Regions from separate parts of the Microtetraspora malaysiensis genome, predicted to be linked through region 2. Evidence: riboswitches for the same ligand, from Rfam matches in the RefSeq annotation. Region 2 holds a riboswitch; the other holds the start of a gene.
The links. Region 2 has a riboswitch for thiamine pyrophosphate ahead of thiD (bifunctional hydroxymethylpyrimidine kinase/phosphomethylpyrimidine kinase). Riboswitches for the same ligand answer to the same signal wherever they lie in the genome.
Positions count from the first base shown of each region.

Region 1: another riboswitch for thiamine pyrophosphate. It lies ahead of ACQP1V_RS00640 (purine-cytosine permease family protein); the one in region 2 lies ahead of thiD (bifunctional hydroxymethylpyrimidine kinase/phosphomethylpyrimidine kinase).

Region 1 covers NZ_CP191998.1:120,284-125,267, forward strand. Annotated here, with positions in the region: gene ACQP1V_RS00630 (cytochrome d ubiquinol oxidase subunit II) at 1-114, shown strand, start outside; gene ACQP1V_RS00635 (rhodanese-like domain-containing protein) at 222-551, shown strand; TPP riboswitch at 897-1,018, shown strand; gene ACQP1V_RS00640 (purine-cytosine permease family protein) at 1,009-2,358, shown strand; gene ACQP1V_RS00645 (lipase family protein) at 2,411-3,709, opposite strand; gene ACQP1V_RS00650 (methylated-DNA--[protein]-cysteine S-methyltransferase) at 3,891-4,454, opposite strand; gene ACQP1V_RS00655 (PAS domain S-box protein) at 4,541-4,984, shown strand, end outside.
Region 2 covers NZ_CP191998.1:3,765,668-3,770,651, reverse strand. Annotated here, with positions in the region: gene ACQP1V_RS17840 (GlxA family transcriptional regulator) at 1-494, opposite strand, end outside; gene ACQP1V_RS17835 (cysteine hydrolase family protein) at 491-1,042, opposite strand; gene thiD (bifunctional hydroxymethylpyrimidine kinase/phosphomethylpyrimidine kinase) at 1,183-1,986, opposite strand; TPP riboswitch at 1,978-2,072, opposite strand; gene ACQP1V_RS17825 (hypothetical protein) at 2,438-2,632, shown strand; gene ACQP1V_RS17820 (SIS domain-containing protein) at 2,690-3,166, opposite strand; gene ACQP1V_RS17815 (cadmium resistance transporter) at 3,347-3,955, opposite strand; gene ACQP1V_RS17810 (hypothetical protein) at 4,059-4,364, opposite strand; gene ACQP1V_RS17805 (FAD-dependent oxidoreductase) at 4,467-4,984, opposite strand, start outside.

The DNA.
Region 1 (4,984 bases), 3.6 Mb from region 2:
CTGGTGCTCCTGCCCTGCGTGCCGGTCATGGTCGCGGCCCAGGTATGGGTGTGGCGCGCCTTTGGCCGCCGCGCCCGGACAGGCGTCGGCGCCCGGGTCCCGTCGTTCTTCTGACCGCGTGCGGGCTCGTGCCGTCCTGGCGAGCCCGCACGTCGCGCCCGGATTCTGCCGGGAGCTCCCGGATGGCGGAGCGTGCCCTTCAACGCGGCACAGCTGGAAAAATGGACGGTATGACGTTCCCTGAGATCGACGTGAAATCCCTGCCGGACGGGGCGTACCTGCTCGACGTTCGCGAGCCGGACGAATGGCGGGCCGGGCACGCGCCGAACGCGTGCCACATCCCCCTTGGTGAGTTGCAGGGCCGGGTCGGCGAGCTGCCGGACGGTCCGATCTATGTGATCTGCCGGCTTGGTGGTCGCTCCGCCCACGCGGCAGCCTGGCTCAACCACATCGGACGCGAGGCGATCAACGTGGACGGCGGCATGCAGTCATGGGCCACCGCCGGCCTCCCCATGGTGAACGACGACGGGGGAACGCCGTTCGTGGCCTGAGCTGCGTTTAATTGCCGCGCCTCCGGCTCGGCGGGCTCGGGGCGCCTTCAGGCGATGTCTTCCCTCGTCTCTGTGTCTATTTGCGCTCGCTCCGCTCGCGCGGCTCGGTGCGCCCTCAGGCGATGTCTTCCCTCGTCACTCGGAGTCGCTCGTCCCTCGCTCCCCGCTCGTTCCTCAGTCCAGACACCGCCGCGCCCCTCGCGGCGTCGCTCGTTCCTCAGTCCATTCGTTCCTCAGTCCGGACACCGCCGCGCCCCTCGCGTGATGGTTGGGCGCCGTGATGATGGATGGGGCTCGCGCGGGCATTGGACATTTCGCCCATCAATGTCATAATCCGGGACGACAACTCGATAGCGCGGGAGCTCGGGCGTAACCGGGCTGAGAGGGCGGCTCCTTGACGAGGCGCGCCGCCGACCGCATGAACCTGTCCGGATAATGCCGGCGTAGGGAGCGTGTGATGGCGCCTGCCGTCTTCGACGATGTGGAAGCCCCCCTCACCCTTGAGGAGGAGGCTCCGAAAACCCTCGGAGCGCTCGACCAGGGCGCCTTCTGGGCCAATCTCGGCGTCAGCCTTCTCGGCTTCTCGGGGGCGCTGTTCCTCCTCGACCCGCTGGGCGGCAAGCCGCTGACCTTCACCGGGGCCATCCTGGCGGCGGTCGTCGGCAGTCTGATCGGCACCGCCATGGTCGGGCTCGCCGCCATCCCCGGGGCGCGCACCGGGCAGCCCGCGATGGTGCTGCTCAGGGGGCTGTTCGGCGCGCGGCTGTCATACGCGCCGACCGTGCTCAACATCGTCCAGCTCCTCGGATGGGGGGCGTTCGAGCTCTGGGTGGTCGCCACCGGCGCCGAGGCGATCTTCGGCGACGCGGTGCCGTACGAGGTCTGGGTGGTCGCGGCCGGGGCGCTGACCATCGCGCTGACGATCCGTCCCCTCGGCGCGCTCCGGCTGCTCAGGCGGTACGTCACGGTCGGCGTGATCGTCTCGATGGTGTGGCTGTCGGTCGCGCTGTTCAGCCGCGCGCCGTCGCTGGACGCGGGGTCGTGGGACGCGTTCGCGCCCGCCGTCGACTACGTGATCGCGCTGTCGGTCTCGTGGGTGCCGGTCGCGGCCGACTACGCCCGGCACTCGCGGTCGAGCTCGGGCGCCTTCACGGGCATCGTCGGCGGCTACACCGTGGCCCAGGTGGCCTGCCTGGCGCTCGGCATCGCGGCCCTGGCCCTGGTCGGGAACGACGCCGACAAGGTCTGGGAGCCGTTCGTCGCGGCGCCGCTCGGCGCGCTCTTCTTCGGCATGCTGGTGCTGCGCGAGGTGGATCAGTCGTTCGCCAACGTCTACTCCACGTCCGTCTCGATCCAGAACTTCGCGCCCCGGGTGGACCGGCGGATCATCTCGGTGTCGATCGGCGTCCTGACCATCGCCATCGCCCTCTTCGCCGACGTGAACTCGTACGGCGCGTTCCTCAGCGTGATCGGCGCGGTGTTCGTCCCGATGTTCGCCGTACTCGCCGTGGACTACTTCCTGCTCGGCGGGGCGGCCCGGTGGAACATGGCCAAGGACGCGCCGCTGCGCTGGCTGACCCTGCCCCCATGGGTTCTCGGCTTCGCCGCGTACTGGATCGTCACGGTCACCCCGACCGTCGCGTGGTGGGACGGCGTGTGGGCGCGGGTCCGGGACGCGATCGGGTTCGGCCACCAGCCGTGGATGAATGCCGCGCTGGCCGCGTTCCTGGTGTCGGCCCTGACGATGCTCGCGACCGGCCTGCTCGCCCGCCTGGCCGCCGCCCGGTCCGTACGGCACGGCCGGTGAACGCCCGCCGGGGCTCCGGGCGCCACCCCGCCCGGAGCCCCGGCACGTTCGATCAGTCGCCGAACTCGTTCTGCACCCCGGGCGGGGTGAGGGCCGAGACGTAGTGATGCGGCAGGTGGTCGTCGATCGAGTGGACGGCGGGGAGCGACCGGGCCATCGGGACCGCGCGGGCCACGAACGCCGGCGCGGTGATCGCTACCCCCAGCAGGTGCGGCAACTGCCCGGCATGGTGCCCGGCGATGCGCCACACGCCGGCCCGGCCCGGCAGGTGCGACTCGGGACGGCCGAGCGCGCCCGCCATGACGTTGCGGAGGTGCGGGATCTCGTAGCGGTACTCCCGGCCGAAGTGCCGGAAAGGCCCCGAGGCCGCGGGCGGAAGGTGCGGAACGACGTCCCGGTCGTAGATGTAGCGGACGACGTTCTCGCGGAGGAAGTCGTCGCGGTCGCACGCCTCGGCGAACCGCCTGTCGCCGATCATGGGCTGACCGAACGTGTAGACGGCGCGCAGGTGGTCGCCGAGCGCCTCCCGGTACTTCCGCTCCCGCCGGATCATCACGCCCATGAGCGCGGCCATCGCCCCGCCGTGGCCGTGCCCGGTGATGTAGAGGGCCTCAAGCCGCCCGTCCACACGCCCGAGGTCGATCCCCGGGGAGCCGTTCGGCAGCGAGGCACGCACCGAGTGGCGGTCGGAGGCGTTCCGCAGGGCGTTCATGACCTCGTACCTGGTCGCTCGTACGTTGCGGTAGATGCCCGCGTGGACGGTGGCCGACGGATGGCAGGCCCGGTACGCGATCCGCTCGGGCTCGCGGTCCGTCGAGGTCAGCCGGTGGGCGAAGTCGGACGGCTCGGCGCCCCGGTAACAGAGAATGGCGACCCGGCCGCTCTTGCTCTGGATGAGAAAAGCGGTCGAATGAATCCCCATCGCGTCCACGGACGCCTGGATCATCCGGCACTGGTTGTCTTCGAGGCCCATTCTCGCCATGATCATCGAGACCGTCTCGGGTCCGGAATAGGCGTAGGCCGCGCACGTGGCCATGACGTGCGCGATTTCCGGGTCGGGGTGCTCGGCGGCGTTCAGCAGCCGCTGTTCCAGGTCCTTGTATACGGGGAATCCAGAGGTTTCCCGCGGTCCGTAGGGCCGTAGTTCCTCGTAGGTGGGTGCCTTCGCGTCGCGGGTCCACAGGCCGCCGATCTCCAGGGTGTCCCGCAGCCGCGCCTCCATTTCCAGAGGGCGGAATTCGCCCGTCGCCCTGGATGATGCGGGCATTTTCCCGGTGCTCGCCTGCTCGGCCGTGGAGGGAACCGACTTGTCCGCTTGGCGGGTATTCCGCGCGGTGTCCACATTCGCCATGCCGTACACCTTCCGGTCACGTGATTTCAGGCGGTGGTTTCGACCATTTCCCGGGTGTCATGAAAAACCGGAACGGCTTGTGCCGTCCGGCGTCGAGCGTGCCCGTGGGGTCCCGCCTGTCCGTGACAATTTCCGCGACAAAGCGGGACAAATCCCTGCAACTCGCAAACACATTCCCAGGTCAGGCGAGGGCGCCCTCCAGGCGGAGCAGTTCCTCCTTCGCCGCGGGGCCTCCGGCGTACCCGCCGAGCACGCCGGGCGCCTCGATCGCGCGGTGGCAGGGGAAGAGCAGGCACACCGGGTTCGCGCCGAGCGCGTTGGCGATCGCGCGGAGCGCCTGCGGCCGCCCGATCCGTTCCGCGATGTTCTGATAAGTCGTGACCTGTCCGTACGGCACGGCGGCCATCATCTGGACGACGGTCCGCCCGAACGCGGAGACGAGCTGGAGGTCCACGGACGAGGAGAAGGTCCGCAGCCGTCCCTCGAAGTACGCGTCGAGCTCCCGGCGCACCGGATCAAGACGGCGCGGATCAGGGCCGATGAACGAGCTGACGTCCCGGTGGATGCGGCCGTAGACGGCGTGCTCGTCCTCGTAGCTGCACGCCAGGACGCCGCGCCCGGTGGCGGCGAGCGTGAGGCGGCCCACCGGGGCGTCCACGGTGCCGAAGGCGACCTCGGGCGGGGACTCCCCCACGTATCCCCGCGCGGTCACTCGCAGCAGGGCTTCGAGGTCGGCTGTGGACATGCGCCCCACTTCCTCTCAGTGCGTATGCGAAGCGTATCGGATGCAAAACCTCAAGATCAGAGAGGGAAAGGGGGCACCATGGGGGAGTGGGTGAGGACAGGAGCGACTACGAGGACGGCATAGCGCGGGCTGCCGTCGCCAGCTCCCCCGACGCCATCGTGGCCCTGGACCGTGATCTCTCCGTCCTCGGATGGAACCCCGCGGCGGAGCGGCTGTTCGGCTGGACGGCGGAGGAGCTCATGGGCCGGCGGGCCCCGATCGTCCCGGCCGAGCTGATGGCCGAGCACAACGCCGTCATGGAACGCGTGCGCACCGGCGGCCAGGTGTCGCTGCGGACCAGGCGTTTCCATCGCGACGGCCGCCTCCTGGAGGTCCGCGCCGACACCAACGCGCTGCGGAGCGACAGCGGGACGCTGCTCGGATACGTCAGCGTCTACCACCTCGCCGAGGACGACGAGGCGGCGCGGGCGGCGCGCCGGGCCCGGCTGGTCCGGCGGCTGACCGACGTCGTCGCCGACATCAACGCCGCG
Region 2 (4,984 bases):
TCGATGCCGCTCGCGATGCCCGCCGAGGTCACCACCCCGTCGTCGGCGGTGAACAGCACGTCCCGCACCACGATCGCCCGGGGATGCCGGGCCGCCAACTCGTCCTGGAGTTCGTGGTGCGTGGTGCAGCGGCGCCCGTTCAGCAGCCCCGCTTGGCCCAGCGCCTCCGCCCCGGCGCAGACGCTCGCGACGGTGCCGCCGGCGGCGTGGTGCGCGCGCACCCGCTCCAGCGCGGCCGGGCTCAGCTCCGGCCCGCCACGCAGTGTGGGCGCCCGCCAGCCCGGCACCACGACCAGATCGTCGGGGCCCAGCTCCGGCCACTCGATGTCCGCGATCAGGGGCAGGCCCTGCGCGGTGCGCACCTGCTCCTGCTCGGCGACGTAACTGAGCTGGTAGGGCTGCCCGAAGTCCGCCGCCGTACTGAAGACCTGGGCCGGCCCGGCCAGATCGAGCAGGTGGACACCGGGCAGCAGGACGAAGACGACACGGCTCACGCCTCGGATGCTCCCAGCTCCGCCTCCAGTTCGGCTACCGTGGCGATCCGGGCGAAGCGGTCGCGGAGGACCGCCTCCGTACGCTCGATGATCGCGTCGGCGCCCAGCTCACCGATCGGGTTCGTCGTGGTGGCGTCGGTGACGAAGACCATCCGGTAGCCGAGGTCACTGCCCACCCGGGTGGTGGTCTCCACACACTGCTCCGTGCGGATCCCGCAGACCAGCAGCTCGCGTACGCCCGCCCCGGTCAGCAGCTGTTGCAGGTTGGTGGTGGTGAAGGCGTTGTGGGACGTCTTGCGCAGCACCGGCTCGCCGGGCTGCGGCTGCTCCAGCTCGTCGAGCAGGCGCACGTGTCCGAGGGCCGGGTCGAACACGTCACCGCTGCCGGGTTCGGCGTGCAGCACCCAGACCACCAGGTCGCCGTTGGCGCGGGCGAGGCGGACCAGCCGGTTGACCGGATCCGCGATCTTCGGGTTGGCGATCTGCTCCCAGAGGGGGCGGGCACGGAAGGACTCCTGGACATCGATCACGATCAGCGCTCGGCTCATGTCCCCTATTCTGACCAGCGCCGATGCCGGTACGGCAGGCCCGATCTGGCCTCGTACCGGAACGATCCGGTCACCGGCGCCCCTCGGCCCATCGCCCCGGCACCGGCTGGCTTCCCAGGTGGGAGGCCAGTCGCCCGGGATCACCAGACGGCGTGGAAGTGGTGGACCGGGCCGCGGCCGTGGCCGACGCCCAGGGTGTCGGCGGCGCGCAGCGCGCCGGTCAGGTACTCCTTGGCCTCGCGAACGGCGGCGAGCCAGTCCGCATGACGCGGCCGCAGCGCCGCGATCGCCGCGGACAGGGTGCAGCCGGTGCCGTGGGTGTTGCGGGTCGCGACGCGCGGCGCGGAGAGCTCGATCGCGCCGTCCCCTTCGCTGAAGACGTCCACGCAGACGTCGCCGTCGAGGTGGCCGCCCTTGAGCAGCACCCGCCGCGCCCCCAGCGCGTGCAGCCGCTTGACCTGCTCGCGCATCTCCTCGACGCCGACTGCCTGGGGCTCGTCCAGCAGGTCCGCGGCCTCGGGCAGGTTCGGCGTGATCAGGTCGACACGGGGCAGGAGCTCCTCGCGCAGCGCGGCCACCGCGTCCTGCGCCAGCAGCCGGTCGCCGCTCTTGGCCACCATCACCGGGTCGAGCACCACATACGGGGGCGAGAACCGGTCCAGCGCCGCGGCCACCGCCCGGACGACCGCGGCCTCCTCCAGCATGCCGATCTTCACCGCGTCCGCCGGGACGTCGGTCAGCAGCGTGTCCAACTGGGACTCGACGAACGCGGCGGGCACCTCGAGGATCTCGCGTACACCGGTGGTCGTCTGCGCGACCAGGCCGGTGATCACCGCCATGCCGTAGCCGCCGAGCGCGGAGAAGGCCTTCAGGTCGGCCTGGATGCCCGCGCCGCCGCTGGGGTCGGTGCCGGCGATCGACAACACCTTGGGGATGGCAGTCAACGATGACGTCCCTTCGCTAGTGCGAACTAGATCAGGTTCGACGGGTGTGATCTCAGCCCGGCTCCCGGGCACCCCGCGTCACGAGCAACCGTAACAGAGCACCGAACGAGGTCGATCTACGACCTCGTCGTCGCCCAGGCCGGACCTGCTCCCGTCGAGCAGACCGGGGAACACAGCGGCCCGCACGTGATCGACGGAAACGTTCGGACCGGACTTCTCGGCCCGCAACGCCGACCAACGACCGCCACCGGCAAAACGCCCTCAAGGCACCCACGATAAAAGCCCGGCGATATTTACCTGGAATAGCAGTTCCCGTTCCCGGTGACTATTGGCGACTGCTTTTCTCCGTCAAATTCGAGAGGCGCTTGACAGCGCGACGGTGCCGCGACGATCATGGACGCCGCTTGCCGGCACTTCATTCAACGCGATACGGCCTGGCCGCGGAACACCAATGCGGCTCGAACCGTGCACCTCGTGGTGTCCCCACCGGCGGACCGTGCTCGACCAGGCCGACCACATCGTCGTCATGGCGCGGGGACGGGTCGAGGCGCAGGGCAGCCTCGCCGAAGTCCTGGAGACCAGCCCCGAGATGCGCATGTTGTGGAGCGGCACGACCGAAGAACGCCAGGGCGACGCGGCGCCATGACCGGGGAGGCGCGCTCCGGCCCAACCCGGCCCGGACGTCCAGGTGAACGGTGCGGTGTCAGTACGCGTGGTCGGCCGTGACGTCGGCCGACAGACGCAGTGCCTGTTCGGCGGTGGCGCCGCGCAGGGAGAGCAGGGTCAGAGTCAGCGCGTCCACGACGGCGAGGTGGGCCAGGCGGCTGGCGACGGTTTCCAGCCCGAAGACGAGGTCCTGCCCGCCGGCGACAAGTGTGACGGTGCTGGTCTCGCTCAGCGGAGAGTGGGCGTAGCTGGTGAGCGCGATGACGCTCGCGCCTCCCTGGCGGGCGCGGCGGGCGGCGTCCACCGTGCTGCGGGTCGCGCCGGTGTGGCTGATGGCCAGGCAGGAGGCGGACGCCGGGAGCTGGCCGGCGGCCAACTGGGCCGTGATCGGGTCAAGCGGGGCGTCCGCGACGGAGCCGAGGGCCCGCAGGCGGTAGGCGGCGTCCGCGGCCACGGCGCCGGACAGCCCGGCTCCGACGACGAGGACGCGGGTCGCCGCGTGCAGGCGCTCCACGGCACGCTGATCTTCCGGGAGCGATTGGGCGTCCTGCGGGTCACCGCCGCCGTCACCGTCCTGACCGGCATCGCCGTACTGGAGCTGGCCCACTGGTGATCGGCCGCGCCGCCCGCGAGGCGGCGGTCTGTTCTGGGCTGAGCACCCCGCCGCAGAGGGGCCGCCGTCAGAACCTCGCGGTCAGAGGATCTTCCCCAGCGCGCCGGACTCCAGCACGATGAACGCCCCGATGGCCATGAACACCAGCGGGACGATCCACTGCCCGTGGCGCTCAATCACCGCAACGACCTTCGTGTGCGAGCCCAGCCAGGCGCCCACCAGGCACCAGACCGCCACCCCTGCCGCGAACACGGCGATGGTCAGAATCGTCGGGCCGACGCCGACGGCGCGGAAGACCGGCGTGTAGACCGAGATGTTGTCGGCGCCGTTCGCGACCGTCACCCCGATCACCGACGCCAGCCCGGACGCCACCGCCGGGGCGGGGCCGTCGCTCCCGTCGGCCCGAGCGCGTAGCGCCCTGACCAACGCCCATATCCCGAGCCCGAAGGGCACCAGGCCCAGCAGGCCGACGTAGTCGTCCGGCACGATGGTCAGCCCCAGCGCGGCCACCACCGACACCAGGACCAACGCCGCGACGCCGAGATACTGGCCGGTCCAGATCTGCCACGTCCTGGGCGCGCCACCGGCCCGCGACGACAGGAACAGGACCGTCAACACGATGATGTCGTCGACGTTCGTACCGGCGAACATCCCCACCGCGGAGGCCAACGTGCCCAAGATTCCATCCACGACCGGCAAAGCTATCGCGTAGTGGCGAACACCCACTTTCGGGACGGAAAGGCCCGGGGCGGCTCGACGGACGCGTCGGCCGGGACGGTGACGACGTGACTGATCAGCCCTCGACCGAGCGGACGCCCTCGTCCGCGCCGCCCGGGATCCCCTCCTGACCGAAGGTGATCATCATGTACCTGCCGTTGGCGTAGCTGACCACCGGCCGGCCGAGCATGTCCCCCACCCTGCGGGCGACCTCCTGGAACACCTCCACCAGCTCCGGGGTGTCGGCGCTCACCCTGAACCGGCCGCCGGCGACGAGGTGCTCGGTGACCAAGGGGGTGAATCCCGCCACGGCTCGGGCCCTCTCGTCCGCGGCGAGTGGGGTACGCCTGAGGGCGACCTGCGTGTCGAGAGGGTGCGCCATCGCTGATCTCCTCGTGATCGTCGGCTCTCCAGGATGCCATCGGAGCCGCGCCGCATGAGCGACAACCGGAGCAAATATCGCTTACGGGCATAACGCGGGGCTTCAGCCGGAACGGCGGGGCTTCCTCGGCGCCCGGCGGGCGAAGACGGGGGCGCGCTCGGGGCGGACGCCCACCCCGATGATGTACGCGGGCACGGCCGACAGAGCCGGCACGGCCGCGAGCAGGGCCAGGAGCAGCTTGGGCGGAGCGAGGGGCCGGTCGTCGAGGACCGGCTCCATCACGCGCCGGTGCAGGAGCCTCTGCAGACCCTGGGTGACGGCGGTGGGCAGGAGGCGCCGGCGGCGCACCGCGTCCAGGTCGCGGCCGGTGACGCGGTGCCGCCTGAGCGGGGCGGCGAGCAGCCGGGCGGCGGCCACGGCGTCCTGGACGGCCAGGTTGATGCCGACGCCGCCGACCGGCGACATGGCGTGGGCGGCGTCCCCGATGCACAGCAGCCCCGCGGTGTGCCAGCGCCGCAGCCGGTTCAGCCGCACGTCCAGGTGCTTGACGTCGTCCATCGACTCCAGAGCGTCGATGGCGCCGTCGAGTTCGGGCGCGACCTCGACGACGTCACGGCGGA